2 regions of the Burkholderia pyrrocinia genome follow, and region 2 is predicted to be linked to the other one. Evidence: predicted binding sites of a transcription regulator. Region 2 holds the regulator's gene; the other holds the start of a gene.
The links. The regulator FliA, encoded in region 2, starts transcription of late flagellar genes. The targets are predictions, from matches to a motif close to CTAAAGTTTNNNNNNNNNNNGCCGNTA.
Positions count from the first base shown of each region.

Region 1: a site for FliA is predicted at 2,059-2,085, ahead of JYG32_RS09010 (DUF4088 family protein). Genes of this name have one in related genera too.

Region 1 is NZ_CP070977.1:1,936,717-1,941,127, reverse strand. Features, by position in the region: gene norM (multidrug efflux MATE transporter NorM) at 1-5, opposite strand, end outside; gene JYG32_RS09020 (RNA-binding S4 domain-containing protein) at 142-360, opposite strand; gene JYG32_RS09015 (hypothetical protein) at 631-1,032, shown strand; gene JYG32_RS09010 (DUF4088 family protein) at 1,163-1,945, opposite strand; gene JYG32_RS09005 (AzlD domain-containing protein) at 2,107-2,445, opposite strand; gene JYG32_RS09000 (AzlC family ABC transporter permease) at 2,442-3,209, opposite strand; gene JYG32_RS08995 (AraC family transcriptional regulator) at 3,343-4,242, opposite strand; gene JYG32_RS08990 (CreA family protein) at 4,305-4,411, opposite strand, start outside.
Region 2 is NZ_CP070977.1:2,935,866-2,940,276, reverse strand. Features, by position in the region: gene flhF (flagellar biosynthesis protein FlhF) at 1-1,076, shown strand, start outside; gene JYG32_RS13670 (MinD/ParA family ATP-binding protein) at 1,069-1,887, shown strand; gene JYG32_RS13665 (RNA polymerase sigma factor FliA) at 1,910-2,644, shown strand; S-adenosyl-L-homocysteine riboswitch at 2,739-2,866, shown strand; gene ahcY (adenosylhomocysteinase) at 2,899-4,317, shown strand.

The DNA of each region.
Region 1 (4,411 bases), 1.0 Mb from region 2:
GACATGGAATGGGCGCTCGCGCGGGTACGGGCCCGCGCTGTCTGTATTTATTTTGAGAGACGGCTAGCTTACGGCTTTATTCGTACTGTGTCGAACGCGCGCGCCGATGGCCATGTCGGGGGCAGGGGGAACGACCCTAGCCTAGGCCTCGCGCACCGCGATGCGCGTGTCGCCGAGCAGCACGACCTGGCCCGCGCGGATCTTGCAGGTCTTGCGAAGCTCGACCGCGCCGTCGACTTTCACCGCGCCGGACGCGACGATCAGCTTCGCGGTGCCGCCGCTGTCCGCGAGGCCGGTGATCTTGAGAAGGTTGTGCAGCTCGACGTATTCGCCGGTCAGCGTGAAATCCAGATTGGGCATGACGAAGAGGGTGCGCAATGCGCAGGAGGAATCGCCCCGCATCATACGGCACCGCGGGCCGGCGCGCGAGCGCGGCCGGCCGCGGCACGCAGTTGTTAAGGACTGTGAGCGATTCGTCAGCAAATGAAACGGTGGGTAACAGTCTGAGAGATTCGAGAACCGGCCGTGCGGGCCGCGGGTCTTTTGTCGTACCTGCTGCGTGTTGCGGCGGGGGACGCGACGGGCCGCATCGCTGCGGTCCGCGCCCACAATTTCTTGAGGAGGATCGTCATGTCCAAGATTCGTACGATGCTGATCGGTGCCGCGCTGACGGCGTTCGCCACTTCGGCCGCGTTTGCCCAGACGGGTACGGCGGCGCAGGGTGCGGCAGGTGCCGGCGTGCAGGCTCAGACCCCGGCGGCGGGTGTCGGCGCGGGCGTGCAGGGCAGCGCCGGCGCGAACGCGTCGGGCAATCCGGTCGGCGGCGCAACCGAGGCGGTCGGTGCGGCAGCCGACGGCGCGAAGGATACGGCGTCGTCGGCCGTCCATTCGGCCAAGAAGCACGTGAAGCATGCCGCGAAGTCGACCAAGAGCCATGTTGGCTCGGCCAAGGCGAAGGCCGACGAAGCGACCGAAGGCGGCGCATCGGTCGGCGCGGAAGGCGGTGCATCGGCCCAGGGCGCCACGCAGTAAGCGGCGCTGGTGCCGCACGACGCTCGCCCCGGAGGGCGCGTCGTGACGGTGGCTGTCCGGCGGCCCGGTTCGCTTCGTGCGAACCGGGCCGTTTTCATCGGGTCATGCTTTCAGCAGAACGGGCGCGCGGTCACGGCCGGCGCTGTCCTTGCCCTTGTCCCGGGCCCTGCGCGGGTCGCGCGGCGGCCGGCGTGAATACGCTGCGCAGCCACGCGGCGAGCCGCGCGAAGACGTCGTACGGCTCTTCGACGAATATCTCCGGCTTCAGCAGCCGCAGATATTCCATGATCTGCTGCGCTTCCTGCTTCTGGAACGAGCCATGCGCGAGCCCGAGCCGCAGCAGCCCGCGCAGTTCACCGAGCTTGTCGCGCGCGGTGCTGCCGACGCTCATCTCGCACGCGAGCTTGGCCTCGTAAATCCGTTGCCGCAGCGATTCCGCGAGCCGCCACGCGGGCGTCTGCATCAGTTCCTCGAGCGTCTGGATGTCCTGGGCCGCACTCTTGATCTGCGACGCGAGCGGGTCGATCAGCGACGGGTCGCCCTGCGCTTCGGCGACGATCGCCTTCGCCCAGTCGCGGCACGCCTTTGCGAGTTCGTCGGGCGTCCATTCGGAGCGCGATGCGAAGCCGAAACCGAATTCGGCGGCCTGCCGCATCAGGATCGCGACGACGTCCGGAAACTCCTTGTCGAGCGTGCGCTTTGCCCACGCGTACTGGCCGCCCTGCAGCATCCGCTGCACCGCGTGCTCGGTCAGCGGCACCATGTTGTCGAGCAGCTTCGCGCGCAGGAAATCCTCGAACGACGGCGTCGCGAACTGCGGGTCGAGTTTCAGCGACACGCGGACGAACGCGTCGTAGTCCTTGCGCAGGGACTCGAGCGTGTCGTCCTTGAGGGAAAGGGTGATCTGGCCCATGAATCGTCTCGATGGCGGCCCGCGCAAGCCGGCGGCCGGCACGGCGCACCGGTACGGGCGCAGCGTCGACTGACCGGTGCGCGCCGAGGCCGGTGGCGGGTTTTCATTCCCTATATCGGCACGCCGGGCGGAAACTTGAGTGCGCGTGGCTGAGCGTTCGCTCAGACGGGCAGCCAGTGCGGCAGCACGATCCCTTGCCAGAAAAAGAATACCGCGAGCCCCGCCGCGATCGTCACGAGCGGGCGGCGGGTCGCCGCCGACACGAGCACGGCGGCGAGCGCGCCGACGAGCTGCGGATTGCGCCAGGTCAGCTCGGCCGTGCCGCCATGCGGCGACACGGTCATCGGCACGATGATCGCGGTCAGCACGGTGACGGGCACGAAGCCGAGCGCGGTCCGCACGAGCGGCGGGAAGGTCAGCCGCTCACCGAACAGGAACAGCGTCGTGCGGATTGCGTACGTGATGACGGCCATCCCGAGGATCAGCAGCGCGTAGCTCACGATGCGGCCTCCGTGCGCGAGCCGGCGCGCGCGCGTTCGTGCAGCAGCGTGAGCGCGACGCCGATCGCGACGCCGGCGGCGACCGCGCCGAGCAGTCCGAGCTTGTACGGCCAGCCCTGCCAGAAGTACGCGAGCGTGCCGGCCGTCGCGGCCGCCGCGAAATAGCGCAGCGTGCCGAGCTGCGGGACGACGATCGCGATGAAGGTCGCCGCCATCGCGAAATCGAGGCCGAGCGACTGCAGGCCGGGGAACGCCGCGCCGAAGCCGATGCCCGCGAGGGTCCAGACCTGCCAGTTCAGGTACATCGCGAGCCCGGAGCCGAAGAAGTAGTGCGGGCCGATCGCACCGGGAGGGAAGTGCCGGTAGTGCGCATAGGCGACCGCGAACACCTCGTCGGTCATCAGCGCGCCGAGCGTGGCGCGCCAGCGCAGCGGCAGGTGCGCGACATAGGGCGCGAGCGTCGCGCTGTACAGCAGGTGGCGCAGGTTCACGATCAGCGTCGTCGCCAGCACGACGACGAAGCTCGCGCTGCCCGCGATCAGGCCGAGCGCGATGAACTGTGCCGAGCCCGCGAACACGGCGAGCGACATCAGCGCGCCGTGCCACGCGGCGAGCGGGCCGCCGCCGACGAGCGTGCCGAAGATCACGCCGAATGGCGCCGCGCCGATCATCATCGGGATCGTGTCGCGCGCGCCGTCGAGCCATTCGTTGAGCGGGCGGCGAGGGGGTGATGCGGGTGTCGGGTTCAAAGAGCGCTCCTCCATGAGTGGGAGGATAGCGGGCCGGTGGTTTGCGGGCTTGTATGTTCTTGCGCTCGCGGGGTTCGAGGCGGATGCCCGGGCGTTTGCCGGCGCGGCGGCAAGCGACGGCCGGGTGCCGGAAGCGGGAAACCGCGCGTCAGCTTGCCTGCCAGCGTCCGGGCGGCACGCCGAACATCCGTTTGAAATGCCGCGTGAAATGGCTCTGGTCGACGAAGCCGCTGGCCGCCGCGACGTCGGCTACGGGCACGCCTGCGCGCAGCGGCGCCAGCGCGCGCTGCAATCGCAACTGGTTGCGCCATGCATGCGGCGGCATGCCGGTCGTACGGGTGAACAGGCGCGCCGCGTGGAACGGCGACAGGCCGGCCGCCTGCGCGACTTCGTCGAGCGTCACCGTGCACGTGAGATCGGCGGCGAGCCGCTCGCGCATCGCATCGACGCGCGGTTCGTCCGCCGCGAGCGGCGCCGGGCGCGGCAGCGCGTCGGCATGGCGCACGATCAGCGTCGACAGCGCGTCGAGCATCGCCGTTTCGGCCGCGAGCGGATCATAGATGCGCGGCGCGCCGGAGGCCGGATCGCCGGCCGGCTGCCCGTGAGCATGCGCGACCGGCGCGCGCGCGCTGCCTGCCTCCATCATCCGGTGCGCCAGCGTGAGCCGGGCCGCGAGGTCGGCGTCGCGAATCACGTCGGGGGCAAACCACGGGGCGTCCTGCGGGCGGCCGGCGATCGCGCTTGCGAGTTCGCGGATGAATTCGACCGGCATGTAGCTGACGCGATAGCACCAACCTTCGTCGGCCGCGCGCGAGCCCGTATGCACTTCGCCGGGATTGATCACGGGAACGGTGCCCGTTTCGGCGACGTAGCCGCTGCCGCGATAGGTGAAACGTTCCGCGCCTTCGAGAATCACGGGAATCGTGTACGCGTCGTGCCAGTGGGGCGCGAACGTGTGGTCGCGATAGGTGGCCGTGACGAGATCCGCGTCCGGCAGCAACGGCGTGCGCCAGTAGCGTGCAGAGTCTGGGAGGCGGGTGGCGGACATGATCGGGCGCGGAAGCGGTCGAACCGACAGTGTATCGCTCGCGCGCCCGGCGGGTGGGGGCTTTACTTGACCGGAATCGTCGTGCCGGCCGGCATCGGCACCGCGGTGACGGCGTTCTTCGGGCTGCCGCTGACGATGCGGTCGCTGTAGGTCAGGTAGACGAGCGTGT
Region 2 (4,411 bases):
ACGCCGCAAAGGCGGCCGAGCGCACGCGGCTGTCCGCCGACGCGGCCGCCGCGGTGGCCGATGCGGTGAAGTCGCGCATCGAGCGGATCGTCAACGATACGGTGATGCAGGAGCTCGGCGAACTGCGCGGAATGATGGAAGAGCAGTTCGACAGCCTGAAGTGGCACGACCGCCAGCGTCGCAGCGCCGTGCATGGCGCGCTGACGAAGCACCTGTTCGCGGCCGGCCTGTCCGCGCAGCTCGTGCGGATGCTCGTCGACAACCTGCCGTCCGGCGACGGCGCGCAGACCTTCGAACAGGCCGCCGAATGGGCGCAGTCGGTGCTCGCGGCGAACCTGCCGGTGCTCGACAGCGAGGACGCGCTGATGGAGCGCGGCGGCGTGTTCGCGCTGATGGGGCCGACGGGCGTCGGCAAGACGACCACCACCGCGAAGCTGGCCGCGCGGTGCGTGATGCGCTTCGGCGCGAGCAAGGTCGCGCTGCTGACCACCGACAGCTACCGGATCGGCGGCCACGAGCAGCTGCGCATCTTCGGCAAGATCCTCGGCGTGCCGGTGCACGCGGTGAAGGATGCGGGCGATCTCGCGCTCGCGCTGTCCGAGCTGCGCAACAAGCACATCGTGCTGATCGACACGATCGGCATGAGCCAGCGCGACCGCGCGGTGTCCGACCAGATCGCAATGCTGCACGGCGCGAACACGCCGGTGCAGCGCCTGCTGCTGCTCAACGCGACCAGCCACGGCGACACGCTCAACGAAGTCGTGCAGGCGTACCGCAGCGCGGGCGAGCATCCGGACCTCGCCGGCTGCATCCTCACGAAGCTCGACGAAGCGACCCACCTCGGCGGCGTGCTCGACACGGTGATCCGCTACAAGCTGCCGGTCCACTACGTGTCGACCGGCCAGAAGGTGCCGGAGAACCTGTATGTCGCATCGACCAGATTCCTGCTGAAGAGCGCGTTCTGCGTGCCGCGCGACGGCTCGCCCTTCGTGCCGCAAGACGAGGACATGCCGACGCTGCTTTCCGCCCTGACCGCACGTTCCACCGCCGAGCTGCACGAGGTGCGATTTGGATAAACGAACCATCGACCAGGCCGAAGGGCTGCGGCGCCTGTTGGCCGGGCGCACGTCGCGCATCGTCGCGGTGACGGGCGGGCCGGCGGGTGTCGGCTGCACGTCCGCCATCGTGAACCTGGCGGCGGCGCTCGCGTCGCTCGGCAAGGATGTGCTCGTCGTCGACGAGCGCGCCGACGTGCATTCGGCCAGCGCGACCCTCGCGGGCGCATGGCTGCGCGACGGCGAGCGCACGCGGGTGGCCGCCGGGTTCGGCCTGTGCGCGGCCGCGCGGCTCGCGCGCGCCGGCTACAGCGACGCGCAACTGAGCGACTTCATCGACGGCCCGGCCGACATCGTCCTCGTCGACGCGCAGCTCGGCGCCGACGGCTCGTTCTCGGCACTCGCGCGCGAAGCGCACGACGTGCTGGTTGTCACGCGGGTGGCCGCGCAGGCGATCACCGAGGCGTACGCGTGCATGAAGCGGCTGCATTTCGCGCACGCGCTCGCGCAGTTCCGCGTGCTGACCAATCACGTCGGCAGCCATGCGGACGCGAAGACGGCCTTCGACAACCTCGCGGGCGTCGCGAGCCGCTACCTGACGGTGTCGATCGCCGATGCGGGCTGCGTGAGCGCCGATCCGCTCGTCGAGCACGCGCGCGAACTGATGCATGCGGTGGTCGACGCGTTCCCGTCGTCGTCGGCCGCGCGCGACTACCGGCAGATTGCCGCCGACCTGCTGTACTGGCCGATGCGCCCGCGTTCGGGTGCGGGCCGCGCCGTCCACGCGGGCGGCAAGCCGTCGTATGAGGCGGGCGCGGCACACGCCGCGTGAGCGCCACCGGAAGGAGGGGGCCATGATGTACAACGCTCAAGGAAAGATGTCCCAGGCCGACGTGCTCGCGCAATATGCGCCGCTCGTGCGTCGCCTCGGGCTGCAGCTCGTCGCGAAGATGCCGGCGAGCGTCGACCTCGACGACCTGATCCAGGCCGGCATGATCGGCCTTATGGACGCGGCCGGCCGCTACAAGGAAGACCAGGGCGCGCAGTTCGAGACCTACGCGACGCAGCGCATCCGCGGCGCGATGCTCGACGAGCTGCGCAGCAACGACTGGCTGCCGCGCAGCCTGCGCAAGACGTCGCGCGAGGTCGAGCACGCGGTGCACCAGGTCGAGCAGCATCTCGGCCGCTCGGCGAGCGAGACCGAGATCGCGCTGCACCTGAACATGCCGCTCGACGAATACCAGGGGATGCTGCAGGACCTGCACGGCAGCCAGCTCATCTATTACGAGGATTTCGACCGCGCGGCCGACGACGAGCCGTTCCTCGACCGCTATCGCGTCGATCACGCCGATCCGCTGTCGGCGCTGCTCGACGAGCACCTGCGCGAGGCGCTCGTCGAGGCGATCGAGCGGCTGCCGGAGCGCGAGAAGCTGCTGATGTCGCTGTACTACGAACGGGGTCTGAATCTGCGCGAGATCGGCGCGGTGCTCGAAGTGAGCGAATCGCGCGTGTGCCAGTTGCACAGCCAGGCCGTCGCGCGCCTGCGCGCGCGGCTGCGCGAACAGGCGTGGGTCGGCGCGGAGTCCTGACCCTTTCCGGACGGCGACGCGCGCCGACGCGGCGCGCTTGAATCGCTCGAGTCGCTTGCGCATTGTGCGCGCCGATTTGCTACAATCCCTCCCGTTTTCCGAGGAGCGTTGCGACGGACCATTCAGCGTCCGCCAGGCTCGGAAGGCTTCACCAAGCAGCCGTGCGGCGCGCGTTTCGCGACCGTCGCGCCGGCTCCGCTTCCTGAACGGCGCTCACGTCACCAATCTAGAAACTTTTTAGAAAGGAGGGCGTGATGAACGCCATTATCGATTCGCAAGCTTCCAAGGATTACGTCGTCGCCGACATGGCGCTGGCCGGCTGGGGCCGCAAGGAACTGAACATCGCCGAGACCGAAATGCCGGGCCTCGTGCAAATCCGCGACGAATACAAGGCGCAGCAGCCGCTGAAGGGCGCACGCATCGCCGGTTCGCTGCACATGACGATCCAGACGGGCGTGCTGATCGAGACGCTGAAGGCGCTCGGCGCGGACGTCCGCTGGGCGTCGTGCAACATCTTCTCGACGCAGGACCACGCCGCGGCCGCGATCGTCGAAGCCGGCACGCCGGTGTTCGCGTTCAAGGGCGAATCGCTCGACGAATACTGGGAGTTCTCGCACCGCATCTTCGAATGGCCGAACGGCGAATTCGCGAACATGATCCTGGACGACGGCGGCGACGCAACGCTGCTGCTGATCCTCGGCTCGAAGGCCGAGAAGGACCGTTCGGTGATCGCGAAGCCGACCAACGAGGAAGAAGTCGCGCTGTACAAGTCGATCGAGAAGCACCTCGACATCGACGCGACCTGGTACTCGAAGCGCCTCGCGCACATCAAGGGCGTGACCGAAGAAACCACGACCGGCGTGCACCGCCTGTACCAGATGGAAAAGGACGGCCGCCTGCCGTTCCCGGCGTTCAACGTGAACGATTCGGTCACGAAGTCGAAGTTCGACAACCTGTACGGCTGCCGTGAATCGCTCGTCGACGGCATCAAGCGCGCGACCGACGTGATGATCGCGGGCAAGGTCGCGGTCGTCGCGGGCTACGGCGACGTGGGCAAGGGCTGCGCGCAGTCGCTGCGCGGCCTGGGCGCTACCGTGTGGGTCACCGAAATCGATCCGATCTGCGCGCTGCAGGCGGCGATGGAAGGCTACCGCGTCGTGACGATGGAATACGCGGCCGACAAGGCCGACATCTTCGTGACGGCCACCGGCAACTTCCACGTGATCGGCCACGATCACATGAAGGCGATGCGCCACAACGCAATCGTCTGCAATATCGGCCACTTCGACTCGGAAATCGACGTCGCGTCGACCCGCCAGTACCAGTGGGAAAACATCAAGCCGCAGGTCGACCACATCATCTTCCCGGACGGCAAGCGCGTGATCCTGCTGGCGGAAGGCCGCCTCGTGAACCTCGGCTGCGCGACCGGCCACCCGTCGTTCGTGATGTCGAACTCGTTCGCGAACCAGACGCTCGCGCAGATTGAGCTGTTCGTGCGCGGCGGCGAGTACGAGAACAAGGTGTACGTGCTGCCGAAGCATCTCGATGAAAAGGTTGCGCGCCTGCACCTCGCGCGCATCGGCGCGAACCTGTCGGTGCTGTCGGACGAGCAGGCTTCGTACATCGGCGTGCAGAAGGACGGCCCGTTCAAGCCGAACCACTACCGCTACTGATGCGCCGCCGCCGTCCCGAGCGCGCCGCGTCGCCGACGATGCGGCGCACGCGGGGCGGCGGCCGCTGACCGTACCGAAGATCGACAACCGAACC